3 regions of the Kitasatospora dryopteridis genome follow, and region 2 is predicted to be linked to each of the others. Evidence: riboswitches for the same ligand, from Rfam matches in the RefSeq annotation. Region 2 holds a riboswitch; each other region holds the start of a gene.
The links. A riboswitch is a leader RNA that binds a small molecule or an ion and turns the genes downstream of it on or off. The one in region 2 is predicted to bind S-adenosylmethionine.
Positions count from the first base shown of each region.

Region 1 (4,411 bases), 3.1 Mb from region 2:
CGGGGGCGAGGCCGTGCCGGCCGCGCAGCCGGCGGCCGCCGAACCCCCGGCTGCCGCATCCGCAGCTGCCGCACCCGCCGCCGGGTCGGCCGAACCCGCGGGGGAGCCGCAGGCCGCCTCGGCGGAGGGCGAGCCGCTGGACCTGCTCGCCGTGGCCCGCGGGCCGGTGGCCAAGCGCCTGGTGTCGATCGCCCTCGCCGGGTTGATCCTGCTGGGGGTCGCGCGCCGGCTGCGCCGGGTCTGCCGGTGTCTGCGAGGGGGACACCGTGCGTGACGTCCTGGACGAGGTGTACCGGTGGTACCGCGCGGGCGAGAGCTTCGGGCTCGCCACCGTGGTCAGCACCTTCCGGAGCGCGCCCCGCCGGCCGGGTGCGGCGATGGCGGTGTCGGCCTCCGGCACCGTGGTCGGCAGCGTCTCGGGCGGCTGCGTCGAGGGCGCGGTGTACGAGGAGGCCGAGGAGGCCCGGCTCTCGGGACGTCCGGTGCTGCGGTCGTACGGGGTGAGCGACGGCGACGCCTTCGAGGTGGGGCTGACCTGCGGCGGCACGATCCAGATCTTCGTCGAACCCGTGTCCAGCCGGACCTTCCCCGAACTGCCGGACGTGGTGACGTCGTTGGACGCCGGCGAGCCTGTCGCGGTGGCCACCGTGGTGACCGGCCCGGACGGCGGCCCGGGCGCGCTCGGGAGCCGCCTGGTCGTCTGGCCGGACCGCGACTCGGGCACCCTCGGCTCGGCCGCCCTGGACCGCGCGGTGGGCCTCGACGTCCGCGGTCTGCTCGAGCACGGCACGACGGGGCTGCGCCACTACGACACCGCGGGCCGCTGCCTGGACGGTGAGGAGTTCGCCGAGCTCGGCGAACTGACCGTGTTCGTGGGGTCGTTCGTCCCACCGCCGCGCATGCTGGTGTTCGGTGCGATCGACTTCGCCGCCGCGGTCGCCGAGTTGGGGTCCTTCCTCGGCTACCGCGTCACGGTGTGCGACGCGCGGGCGGTGTTCGCCACCGCCTCCCGTTTCCCGCACGCGGACGAGGTCGTGGTGCGGTGGCCGCACGAGTACCTGGCCGAGGAGGCCGCGGCGGGCCGGATCGACGGCCGCACGGTGGTGGCCGTCCTCACCCATGACCACAAGTTCGACGTGCCGCTGCTGGCCACCGCGCTGCGGTTGCCGCAGCTGGCGTACATCGGCGCGCTCGGCTCGCGCCGGACCCACCGCGAACGGCTGGCCCGCCTGCGCGAAGCCGGCCTGGAGGAAAGGGAGTTGGCCCGGATGTCGGCCCCCGCCGGGCTCGACCTCGGTGCCCGCACGCCACAGGAGACGGCAGTCTCCGTCGTCGCCGAGATCATCTCCGCCCGCTGGGGCGGCACCGGTCGGCCGCTCACCGGGACCGACGGCCCGATCCACACCGCCACCGCGGCCGGCGAGCAGCCGCCGGCCCCGGTGGAGGCCGGCTGAACAACGTGCCCGGCCGGCCGCCGGCGCGACGGCTCGTGGGGGGCGTTGCGGCAGTCCCGGTGAAGGGTGGGTGGGGGATGCGATGGGGCGCCGGTCGGTCGGACGGGCGGGCCCGGCCCGCGAGGACGGTGGGTACGTCGCGGGACCGACGATGCCGCCGTCCTGATGGCGCGTCAAGTCAAGGCGCGTGAGGTTTCTGCAATTTGCAGCAAGGCCATTCACTTCGCGGCATCACCGCCGACGGATCGGTCGACCGGGCACGGCGGTGGGGGAGGTTTGGCGGGCTGCCCGGGAAATCTTGTATGGTTCCTCGCGAATCATCCAGAGGGGTGGAGGGACCGGCCCTACGAAGCCCCGGCAACTCCCCGGTCGACCCGGCGTCCGAAGTACGCGCCGCGCCGCCCGGGATCAGTGCCAACTCCGGCCTGTCGCCAATGTGGCGCGGGAAAGATGAGGAGACACGGTGCTCTCTGTGCTGTCCTTCGTCCGGGCGCTTCCCGCCCCGGTCTCTCCGCGTGCCCGTCTCGTGCCCGGCACAGGCAATCGGCCGACTTCTCCGGCCTGTCCTCGCTGACCACCCCCGCTCCCCGCACGGAGCGTCCGTGAGCGAGGCCCGCCCGCCGCTCACGGGATCTGAGACGGAGTACCCATCCATGGAGAACACGAGCGGCGTCGGCGTGCTCGACAAGGTCACCTCGATCCTCGGCACGCTGGAGGCCGGCCCCGTCACCCTGAACGGACTGGTGGCCGCCACCGGCCTGGCGCGGCCCACCGCCCACCGGCTCGCCGTCGCACTCGAACACCACCGTCTGGTCACCAGGGACCTGCAGGGCCGGTTCGCCCTCGGCCCCCGGCTCGCCGAGCTCTCGGCGGCCGTCGGCGAGGACCGCCTGCTGTCCGCGGCCGGCCCGGTCCTGACCCACCTGCGCGACGTCACCGGTGAGAGCGCCCAGCTCTACCGCCGACAGGGCGAGATCCGGATCTGCGTGGCCGCCGCCGAGCGCCTCTCCGGGCTGCGCGACACGGTTCCCGTGGGAATCACCCTCCCCATGAAGGTCGGCTCCGCCGCCCAGATCCTGCTCGCCTGGGAGGAGCCCGAGCGCCTCCACCGCGGCCTGCAGGGCGCCGGCTTCACCGCCACCGCCCTCAGCGGCGTGCGGCGCCGCGGTTGGGCCCAGTCCATCGGCGAGCGCGAGCCCGGGGTCGCCTCCGTCTCCGCGCCCGTCCGCGGTCCGTCCGGCCGGGTCGTGGCCGCAGTCTCGGTCTCCGGCCCCATCGAACGGCTCACCCGTCACCCCGGCGCGCGTCTCTCCCAGGCCGTCATCGAGGCCGCCAACCGCCTCACCGAAGCCCTGCGGCACCCCTGACCGGCTCCCACCTGCACGTGGGGCTCGAGCCGCCGGAGCCCGGCCGGACGGCAGCCGGTTCGGTGGGCTCGCGGGGCTGGCCGACGGCCGGCGGCATCGGTAGCGTCAGCGTGTGGATCAGGACGAACGGTTGCTTCACGCCTCGTCGTTCGGTGCGGCGGCGGTCGCCTATGCCGAGCACCGCCCCGACTATGCGCCGGCCGCGGTGCGCTGGGCGCTCGAACCCGCGCCCGGCCCGCGGGTGCTCGACCTCGGCGCCGGTACCGGCAAGCTGACCGCAGGGCTGGTCGTGCTGGGTGCCGAGGTCGTCGCGGTCGAGCCCGACCCGGCGATGCTGGCCGAGCTGCGCCGCTCGCTGCCCGACGTCCGCGCCCTGCCGGGTACCGCCGAGGCGATACCGCTGCCGGACGCCTCCGTCGATGCGGTGCTGGCCGGCAACGCCATGCACTGGTTCGACATGGCCGTCGCGGGGCCCGAGATCGCCAGGGTCCTCGCACCCGGCGGCGTCCTGGCCGGTCTGTGGAACGTCCTGGACGACCGGGTCGACTGGGTCGCCGGGCTGGCCCGGGTCGGCGGGAGCGCGGCCGTCGGCCCCCGTGACACGCCCGCCGCCTGGCGGGCCGAGACGGCCGGCATGCACCTTCCGAAGACCGGCGGGGCCGCCCGGTTCGGTTCGCCGGAGCAGGCGGAGTTCCCGCACGGGCAGCGCCGCACCGCCGACTCCCTCGTGGCGGCACTCGCGACCCGCGCGGGGCTGCTGGTCATGCCGGACCGGGAACGGGAGGCCACGCTGGGCCGGATCCGCGCCTTCCTCGCGAGCGGACCGGAGACCGCCCGCGGTGAGTTCACCCTGCCGATGCTGACCGGCGTCCTGCGCGTCCGGCGGCTCTGAGGCATCGCCTCGACGTCCGGGTCCGCAGTACCGCCGCGAGGATGCGGGGTGTCACGTGTGGCCGGATCCGACTCCTCGCCCGGGCGGCCCGTGTCAGCATGCAGTCGGTGAGATTGACTGACTGAACACGGACAAGAAGAGGGGGGCTTCCATGACCACTCGGCTCAGGAGCGGCGCCGGTCGGCGGCGCCGGCCGGCGCTGACGGCGGCGGCGCTGTGCGGGATCATCGGTGCAGGCACGGTCGGCGCGACCCCGGCGGCAGCGGCCGATCAGCGGCACGCGATCTACGCCGTCGCCCACCGGGTCGACACCCTGGACGGTGTGGACGCCGCGCTCGACCACGGCGCCAACGGCATCGAGATCGACGTGTGCGCCTGGTGGAACCCGAACGAATGGCGCGCCTATCACGACTGTTCCTCGGCCGGCGACGCCCGGCTGGGCCCCGGCTTCGACAGCATGATCGACCGCATCCTCGCGAACGCCCGCGCGGGGCGCCGACTCGCACTGGTCTGGCTGGACATCAAGGACCCGAACTACTGCGGGGAGCAGCAGAACCGCGGATGCAGCGTCGCCGGCCTGCGCGACAAGGCGCAGCGGCTGACGGCTGCCGGGATCCAGGTGCTGTACGGCTTCTACGAGTACCACGGCGGCAGCACCCCGGACGTCGGCGGCAGGGGCTGGAAGAGCCTGGAGGGCA
Region 1 is NZ_CP192749.1:1,345,098-1,349,508, reverse strand. It holds gene ACQ614_RS06090 (SRPBCC family protein) at 1-274, shown strand, start outside; gene ACQ614_RS06085 (XdhC family protein) at 267-1,454, shown strand; SAM riboswitch class I at 1,769-1,911, shown strand; gene ACQ614_RS06080 (IclR family transcriptional regulator) at 2,108-2,821, shown strand; gene ACQ614_RS06075 (class I SAM-dependent methyltransferase) at 2,934-3,713, shown strand; gene ACQ614_RS06070 (phospholipase) at 3,865-4,411, shown strand, end outside.
Region 1: linked by a shared signal. The riboswitch ahead of ACQ614_RS06080 (IclR family transcriptional regulator) and the one ahead of thrC (threonine synthase) in region 2 are both predicted to bind S-adenosylmethionine.

Region 2 (4,411 bases):
AGCCGGTAGTACTCGGGCGGCGCCCACGGCGTGTGCGAGAAGTGTCCGATCCGCAGGTCGGGGCGGAGTGCGCGGAGCAGTGCCGGGGCGAGCGACAGGTGGTAGTCCTGCACCAGCACGGCGGCGCCCGGGGCGGCCTCGGCGGCCAGCGCCTCGGCGAAGGCGGTGTTGTACGCGGTGTAGGACTCCCACTCGCGGCGGAACCGGTCGTCGAAGACCGGGGAGACCGGGGTGTCGTACAGCAGGTGGTGGACGAACCACAGGGTGGAGTTGGCGATGCCGTTGTAGGCGCGGGCGAAGGTGCCGGGCTCGATGTCCAGCATCCGGACGGCCTGTCCGCCCACGTCGTGGCCGGCGAGGTCGAGCCGTCCGTCCGGGGCCTGCCGGGCGGCCGTCCGGTCGGCGTCGCCGAGGGCGGCGCAGACCCAGACCGCCGAGGGGTCGTCGATCGCGGACAGCCCGGAGACCAGGCCGCCACCGCCTCTCTTCAGGGTGAGCGTGCCGTCGTCCCCGCTGCTGAAGGACACCGGGCCGCGGTTCGAGGCCACCAGGACGGGGGCGGCGCCGGACTGCTGCGTACGTTCGAACGCGAGATCGGCCATATCCCCTAGCTTGCCGCGGGACCGCCGCGGCAAACCATTCGAAGTCCTGCGCGGGCTGCGCTCAGCGGTCCCGGTACTCGGGGACGGTCCGCATCGGCGGGCGTTCCAGGGCGGTGACCTCGTGGGTGTGCGCGGTGAAGCCGCGGGTGCCCGGGTCCCGGCTGAACTGGGTGAGCAGCGGGTGGACGAGGTCCTCGCCGGCCTTCAGCCGGTGGGCGCGGTCGAGCCGCTCCAGGGCGGTGCGGTAGATCGTGGCGGCCATTCGCCCGAGCGCCTGGCCGTCCTGGTGGCGGTGGTGCCGCACCCCGACGTCGACCTGGGCCAGCGCGTCCAGGCCGACCTCCTCCAGGGCGTCCACCAGCAGGCCGAGTTCCACCCCGTACCCGGTCGGGAAGGGCAGCCGCTCCAGCAGCGAACGGCGCGCCGCGTACTCGCCGCCGAGCGGCTGGACGAAGCCGGCCAGCTGCGGCCAGTGCAGGTTGAGCAGCGGCCGGGCGACCAGCTCGGTTACCCGTCCGCCGCCGGCCGGCACCACCGCCCCCTCGGTCTCCAGCGGACGGTCGTACATCGCCTTGACCAGCTGGATCCCGGGGTCGGTGAGGAGCGGGCCGACGATGCCGGAGACGAAGGCCGGGTCGAACTCCCGCAGGTCGGCGTCGACGAAGCAGACGATCTCGCCGGTGGTCACCAGCAGCGAGCGCCAGAGCACCTCGCCCTTGCCGGGGGCCGCCGCGAGCCGGGGGAGTACGTCGTCCCTGTGCACCACGCGGGCGCCGGCCGCGCGGGCGGTCTCGGCGGTCCGGTCGACCGAGCCGGAGTCGACCACCACCAGTTCGTCGACCAGGGGGTGGCGCTCCATCAGCTCCTCGCGGACGGTGGCGACGATCTCCCCGACGGTCGGTTCCTCGTCGAGTGCGGGCAGGACGACGCTGACGGTGCCGGCCCGGCCCGCCGCCCGCTTGGCGGCGAGCAGCCGCTCCAGGGGGCGGTCGGCCGCCGTCCAGGAGCGGCGACGCAGCCAGGACGCCACCTCCGGGAGGACGTCGGGACGGGGCAACTCGGTCACGGTCTCGCTCCTCGCAACTTCCATCTCGCGGATCGGACGCAACCTCTCGGCGCCCGGGCCTTCGGATACAGTCTTCGTACTGCGATCGAGCCTTCGCACGCCGGGGTCGCCGCAGCGCACGACACACAACTTCACAGAGCTCATCCAGAGGGACTGAGGGAACGGCCCGTTGACGTCCCGGCAACCTTCTCGCGCGGCGGTCGCAGGCCCGCGGGACAGGTGCCAATTCCGGCCTGTGGCGCAACCGCGTCACGGGGAAGATGAGGAGAGAGGCCTCCGCCACCATGGCTACCGCTACCCCTGCACCCGTTGCCGCCGTCGATCTCGGTCCGGCCGCAGCGCTTTCCTGTCGCGAGTGCGGCACCCGCTTCCCGCTCGGCCCGAGCTTCGCCTGTCTCGAGTGCTTCGGCCCGCTGGAGATCGCCTACGACTACTCCGGCTACGACGCCGCGGAGCTCCGCAAGCGGATCGAGGCCGGCCCGGCCAGCATCTGGCGCTACGCCCCGCTGCTGCCGGTGCCCGCGGACGTGGCCGGCAAGCCCAACCTGAACCCCGGCTGGACCCCGCTGGTGAAGGCCGACAACCTCGGCCGCGAGCTCGGTTTCACCGCCCAGCTGCACGTCAAGGACGACTCGGGCAACCCCACGCACTCCTTCAAGGACCGGGTGGTGGCCTGCGCCATCGAGGCCGCCCGCGCCTTCGACTTCACCACGCTCTCCTGCTCCTCCACCGGCAACCTGGCCGGCGCGGTCGGCGCGGCCGCGGCCCGGGCCGGATTCAAGTCCTGCGTGTTCATCCCGCACGACCTGGAGCAGGGCAAGATCGTCATGGCCGGTGTGTACGGAGGCGCCCTGGTCGGCATCGACGGCAACTACGACGACGTGAACCGCTTCTGCTCCGAGCTGATCGGCGACCCGGCCGGCGAGGGCTGGGGCTTCGTCAACGTCAACCTCCGCCCGTACTACGGCGAGGGCTCCAAGACGCTGGCCTTCGAGATCTGCGAGCAGCTCGGCTGGCGGCTGCCGGAGCAGATCGTGATCCCGATCGCGTCGGGCTCCCAGCTCACCAAGATCGACAAGGGCCTGCAGGAGCTGATCAAGCTCGGCCTGGTCGAGGACCGCCCCTACAGGATCTTCGGCGCCCAGGCCGAGGGCTGCTCCCCGGTCTCCGCCGCCTTCAAGGCCGGCCACGACGTGATCCGCCCGGTCAAGCCGCAGACCATCGCCAAGTCGCTGGCGATCGGCAACCCGGCCGACGGCCCGTACGTGCTGGACATCGCTCGCCGTACCGGTGGTGCCGTCGAGGACGTCACCGACGCCGAGGTGGTGGCCGCCATCAAGCTGCTGGCGCGCACCGAGGGCATCTTCGCCGAGACCGCGGGCGGCGTGACCGTCGGCGTCCTCAAGAAGCTGGTCGAGACCGGGCAGCTGGACCCGTCGAAGGAGACCGTCGCGATCAACACCGGCGACGGCCTGAAGACCCTCGACGCGGTCGCCGACGCCGGTCTGACCGCCACCATCCGCCCGACGCTGGAGTCCTTCCGCGCCGCCGGCCTCGTCTAAGCAGCCCACCCCCGTCCGCAAGGAGCACCGCATGAGCGCCACCGTCCGCATCCCGACCATCCTGCGCACCTACACCGGCGGCTCCGCCGAGGTGACCGCCGAGGGCGACACCCTGGCCGCGGTCATCGCGGACCTGGAGCAGAACCACACCGGCATCTCCGCCCGCATCCTGGACGACGCCGGCAAGCTCCGCCGCTTCGTCAACGTCTACGTGAACGACGACGACGTGCGCTTCGCCGACGGCCTGGAGACCGCGGTCAAGGACGGCGCCTCGGTGTCGATCATCCCCGCGGTGGCCGGCGGCTGCTGACGGCCCGTCCGAGACGGGAAGCGGAGAGCCGCCGCCGGGACCGGAACCCGATTTTCCGGTCCCGGCGGCGGCTCTCGCCGTGCCGGGTGGAAATACCACCGCCTGACGGGGAGTAGAGTTCGGCCGTGGCAGTGCTCCCCTCCGCGCCGCCCGCCCTGATCAGCCGCAATACCCGGAATTCCGCAGCCCGGCCGACCGGTCGGATCGTGTGCGCAGCGCTCAGGGGCCGATCGACGGCCACGTCCGCCCGCTGAGACGGGGCACGGACGGCACGGGGACGAACCTGTCAGGCAAGTGTCAGAATTCATACGGCAATATGTCGTTTTCTGCCCGTTATGTCCGGCGTGAATTGCCGAGATCCGCCGCTTTCATCCCGTCATATCCCTTGTCATGGCCCGGGATTTCCATGAAGTTGGCCCTGTTGCACAGGGCTCCTGTCCGGATACATTCAGCCGCGGTCGACGCATTCACCCGTCCGCCGGACCCGTTGAAGGGCCGCGGGCGGTGGTCTGCGGCGTGCAGGGCTGCGCCCAGGGGGGGTTCCCTCGGGCAGGCCCACCGGACCTGGGCCCGCAAAGACTGCGGACCCGTGAATGGCCAGCACAGCACAAGGGGAGTTCGGAATGGCTCAGGGCACCGTCAAGTGGTTCAACGCGGAGAAGGGCTACGGCTTCATCGCGGTCGACGGTGGTGCGGACGTGTTCGTCCACTACAGCGCGATCCAGATGGACGGCTACCGCACCCTCGAAGAGGGCCAGCGGGTCGAGTTCGAGATCTCCCAGGGGCAGAAGGGGCCGCAGGCGGACATGGTTCGTGCCGCCGCGGGCTGACCTTCGAAACCTGCGGAGCCCTCGGCTCGTCACGAGCTGGT
Region 2 is NZ_CP192749.1:4,445,366-4,449,776, forward strand. It holds gene ACQ614_RS20315 (alpha,alpha-trehalose-phosphate synthase (UDP-forming)) at 1-602, opposite strand, end outside; gene ACQ614_RS20320 (glucosyl-3-phosphoglycerate synthase) at 664-1,668, opposite strand; SAM riboswitch class I at 1,806-1,935, shown strand; gene thrC (threonine synthase) at 1,953-3,230, shown strand; gene ACQ614_RS20330 (ubiquitin-like small modifier protein 1) at 3,262-3,540, shown strand; gene ACQ614_RS20335 (cold-shock protein) at 4,164-4,370, shown strand.

Region 3 (4,411 bases), 2.1 Mb from region 2:
GCTGGCCGCCCTGCCGCCGGCGGTACCGGGCTGCACGCTCTCCCCCACACCGCACAAGATCCCGTTCCTGTCGGTGCTGAGCTCGCTGTTCGTCCACGCGGGCTGGCTGCACCTGGTCGGCAACCTCCTCTTCCTCTATGTGTTCGGCCCCGACCTGGAGGGGCGCCTCGGCCGGCTGCGCTTCCTCCTCTTCTATCTGGGGGTCGGCTACCTGGCGACGTACGGCTGGGCGCTGGCCGAGGCCGACTCCGCGGAGTCGGCGCGCGCACTGGTCGGCGCCTCGGGCGCGATCGCCGGGGTGCTCGGCGGCTACCTGCGGCTGTACCCGAGGGCCCGGGTGACCACCCTGGTGCCGCTGCTGCTCTTCCTGCCGCTGCGGTTCCCGGCCTGGCTGGTGCTCGGCCTGTGGTTCGCCCTGCAGTGGTGGCCGCTCGGCCCGGCGGTGCCCGGGGTTGCGTACCTGGTGCACGTCATCGGCTTCAGCGCGGGCTGGCTGGCGGTGTGGGCGGCGGGCCTCCGGCAGGGCAGACGGGCCCGGCCGACGGCCGATACGCTGAGCCGTACCCCACACACAGGAGCCGAAGAGTGATCACCGCGATCGTCCTCATCAAGACCAGCGTCGACCGGATCCCCGAGATCGCCGAGGCGATCGCCGCGATCGAGGGCGTCAGCGAGGTCTACTCGGTGACCGGCAGCTACGACCTGGTGGCGATGGTCCGGGTGCGCCGGCACGAGGACCTCGCCGAGGTGATCCCGGGTCAGGTCAACAAGGTGCCGGGCGTCGAGCACACCGAGACCCAGATCGCCTTCCGCACCTACTCCCAGCACGACCTCGAGGCAGCCTTCGCCCTCGGCCTCGACGAGTAGTAAGAGGGGCAACCACCCAGGGGGCGGTTGATTCAGGGGCGCGGGGAACTGCGCAATCAGGGAGTGGGCCGCCGTGAGAAATCGGCAGACCCCTGATTCGTACGGTGGCCCGCATCCGAATTGCGCAGTTCCCCGCGCCCCTGGTGGTGACGCTCATGCCCTGGGCGCCGAGGTGGCGGGAACGCAGCGGCCGCCCTCGTTGCGGTAGGTCCAGCGGGCGCCGTCGGTGACCAGCTCGCGGACGGCGGCCAGGAAGCGGTCCACGTGCTCCACCGGAGTGCCCGCGCCGAAGCTGACCCGGATCGCGTTCAGGCTCCGCTCCCCGGGCAGCGAGGGCTCCGGCGCACCGCACTCGGAGGGCGCGGCCTCCTCCCCGCCGAGCAGGGTCCGCACCAGCGGGTGCGCGCAGAACAGGCCGTCCCGCACGCCGATCCCGTACTCGGCGGAGAGCGCCGCCGAGAAGTGCGAGCTGTTCCAGCCGCGGACGACGAAGGACAGCACCCCGACCCGGGCCGAGCCCTCGCCGAACAGGTTGAGCACCCGGACCTCGGGGATCGCGGCCAGCCCGTCGGTCAGCCGCTCGACCAGCGCCTGCTCGCGCGCCTCCAGCGCGTCGAACCCGGCCTCGGCCAGCGCCCGGCAGGCCGAGGCGATCGCGTAGGCGCCGATCACGTTCGGCGAACCGGCCTCGTGCCGGGCCGGACCGCTGTGCCACTCCACCGCCACCGAGCCGTCCGCCTCCCGGGCCACCGTACGGCTGGCGCCGCCCCCGGCCAGGTACGGCTCGGCCGCGTCCAGCCAGTCGCTGCGCCCGGCGAGCACGCCGGCGCCGAACGGCGCGTACAGCTTGTGGCCGGAGAACGCGACCCAGTCCACGCCGAGTTCACGGACCGACAGCCGGTGGTGCGGGGCGAGCTGGGCGGCGTCCAGGACGACCCGGGCGCCGTGCCGGTGGGCGGTCTCGGTGAGCTCGGCGATCGGCCACAGCTCGCCGGTGACGTTGGACGCCCCGGTGACGCACAGCAGGCGCGGGCCGTCCGGGGTGCCCGCGGCGAGCGCGGCGTCGAGGGCGGCGACCGCCTCTGCGCGGGAGCGCGGGGCCCGGAGGTACTCCACCGTCAGACCGGCGTGCCGCCAGGGCAGCAGGGAGGCGTGGTGCTCGGTCTCGAAGGCGTAGACGCGGGTGCCGGCGGGCACCGCGCCGGCCAGCAGGTTGAGCGAGTCGGTGGTCGCGCGGGTGAACACCACCTGGTCGTCCTCTCGCAGGTCGAGGAAGTCGGCGACGGTGCGGCGGCTCTGCTCGAACAGGTCGGTGGAGAGCTGCGAGAGGTAGCCCGCGCCGCGGTGGACGCTGCCGTAGTAGGGGGCGTAGGCGGCGATGTCGTCCCAGACGCGCTGCAGGGCGGGGGCGCTGGCGGCGTAGTCGAGGGCGGCGTAGCCGACCTTCTCACCGGTGGCGAGCGGGACCTGGACGTCGTGGCCGAGGACGGCGAGGGGGGCGCAGATCCGGGTGGACAGCGACATGAGGATGCACTCCTTCACGGGGTGGGGACCCCGGGGATGCATCGCCGGAAGTCCGCGCTTGCCACGCGGACGGTCTGCCGCACGGCCCGGTCCTCACCCAGGGCACCCCGCCACGGACGGAGGGTTGCCGGACAGCAAGCTGGGGCTTGACGCTGCCACTCATGACCTGTCGAGGACTCTAGGTGACCCCGGCGACACCGGTCAACCCGACACCCGGCGCCAACCACCAAAGGGGCGCGGGGATCTGCGCGACTCGGAAGGCAACGGTCCGCACCTCCCGCCTCGCGCAGTTCTCCCCCGGCCTTCGGCCGGGAGGTGCCCCCACGCGCCCCTCAGTGGCTTGCCACTCAGCAGTCCCGGCTCGCCCTACTTGCTGGTCGCCTCGGCCCAGCGCTCGAGCGTGGCCTCGGCAGCGCCCGAGTCGATGGCGGCGGCCGCCCGCTCCATGCCGGCCGCGAGCTGCTCGGTGAGCGGGGCGTCCGTGAGGTCGAGTGCGGTGAGTGCGGCGGCCGTGTTGAGCAGGACGGCGTCCCGGACGGGCCCCTTCTCGCCGGCGAACAGCCGCCGTGCGACGCCGGCGTTGAACTCGGCGTCCGCTCCCCGCAGCGCCTCGATCCCGGCGAGCTCCAGCCCGACGTCCCGAGGGTCGAAGGAGGTCTCGGTGATGGTGCCGTCCTTGACGATCCACACGTGCGAGGTGGTGCAGACGGTGAGTTCGTCGAGGCCGTCGTCGCCGCGGAAGACCAGGGCGGAGGCGCCCCGGCGGGCGAGGACGCCGGCGATCAGCCCGGCGAGGCGGGTGTCGAAACAGCCGACGGCGTGCGAGGTGACCCGGGCCGGGTTGGTCAGCGGGCCGAGGATGTTGAAGGCGGTGGGCACGCCGAGGCCGGCCCGGGCGGTGGCCGCGTGCCGCATCGCGGGGTGGAACTTCGCGGCGAAGCAGAAGGTGAGGCCGACCTCCTCGGCGACCTCCGCGACCCGCCGGGCGCCGAGGTCGAGGCTGATGCCGAGCTTCTCCAGGACGTCGGAGGAGCCGGAGGCCGAGGAGGCGGCCCGGTTGCCGTGCTTGACGACCTTGGCACCGGCCGCGGCCGCGACGATCGCGGACATGGTGGAGATGTTGACGGTCTTGGCGCGGTCGCCGCCGGTGCCGACGATGTCGACGGCGGGGCCGGGGATGTGCAGCGGTTCGGCGTGCGCGTACATCGCGTCGACCAGGCCGGCGATCTCCTCGACGGTCTCGCCCTTGGCCCGCAGCGCGACCATGAAGCCGGCCACCTGGACGGGCGAGGCCTCGCCGCTCATGATCTGGTCCATCGCCCAGGCGGTGTCCGCCTCTGCGAGGTCCTCGCCGCGCAGCAGTGCCGACAGGACGTCCGGCCAGGTGCGGACCACCTGCACGGGGTCCTCGCCGCCGTTCGCAGGGTTCACGTTCACCATGGCCGACTCCAGCTCTCATCGGTAGTGCGCCGATACAGGGGACGGAGTCAGCCTAGCGAGCGGCGGCGGGCGGCCGCGCCGATCCCGCCGTCCCTTCTCTCCTGGTGAGACGGGTGGTCGCCGCGTGCCCGGTCAGTGGTGGGCGGGCGTCCGCTTGGCGATCCGGGCGCGGAGCAGGGTGGCCGCGGCCTCGGCGAGGGCCACCGGGTCGACGGGCTGGGCGATGGCGGCGTCGGCGCGGCTCCAGGCGGCGAGCCAGGAGTCCTGCGGCCGGCCGATCAGCACGAGGACGGGCGGGCAGCCGTAGATCTCGTCCTTGAGCTGGCGGGTGAGGCCGAGGCCGCCGGCCGGGACGGCCTCGCCGTCGAGCACACACAGGTCGATGCCGCCCTTCTCCAGGGCGCGCAGCACGGCCGGAGTGGTCGCGCACTCCAGGTACTCCACGGCCGGGAGGTCCGCGGCGGGCCTGCGGCCGAGTGCCAGGGTCACCTGCTCGCGGGTGTTGCGGTTGTCGCTGTAGACGAGAACGGTGAGCGTCTCGTCGGTCGTGTGCGCCATGGGCCCTGCTCCCGGGTGCTCG
Region 3 is NZ_CP192749.1:2,302,146-2,306,556, forward strand. It holds gene ACQ614_RS10450 (rhomboid family intramembrane serine protease) at 1-589, shown strand, start outside; gene ACQ614_RS10455 (Lrp/AsnC ligand binding domain-containing protein) at 586-867, shown strand; gene ACQ614_RS10460 (aminotransferase class V-fold PLP-dependent enzyme) at 1,021-2,391, opposite strand; SAM riboswitch class IV at 2,441-2,558, opposite strand; gene trpD (anthranilate phosphoribosyltransferase) at 2,758-3,831, opposite strand; gene ACQ614_RS10470 (hypothetical protein) at 3,964-4,389, opposite strand.
Region 3: linked by a shared signal. The riboswitch ahead of ACQ614_RS10460 (aminotransferase class V-fold PLP-dependent enzyme) and the one ahead of thrC (threonine synthase) in region 2 are both predicted to bind S-adenosylmethionine.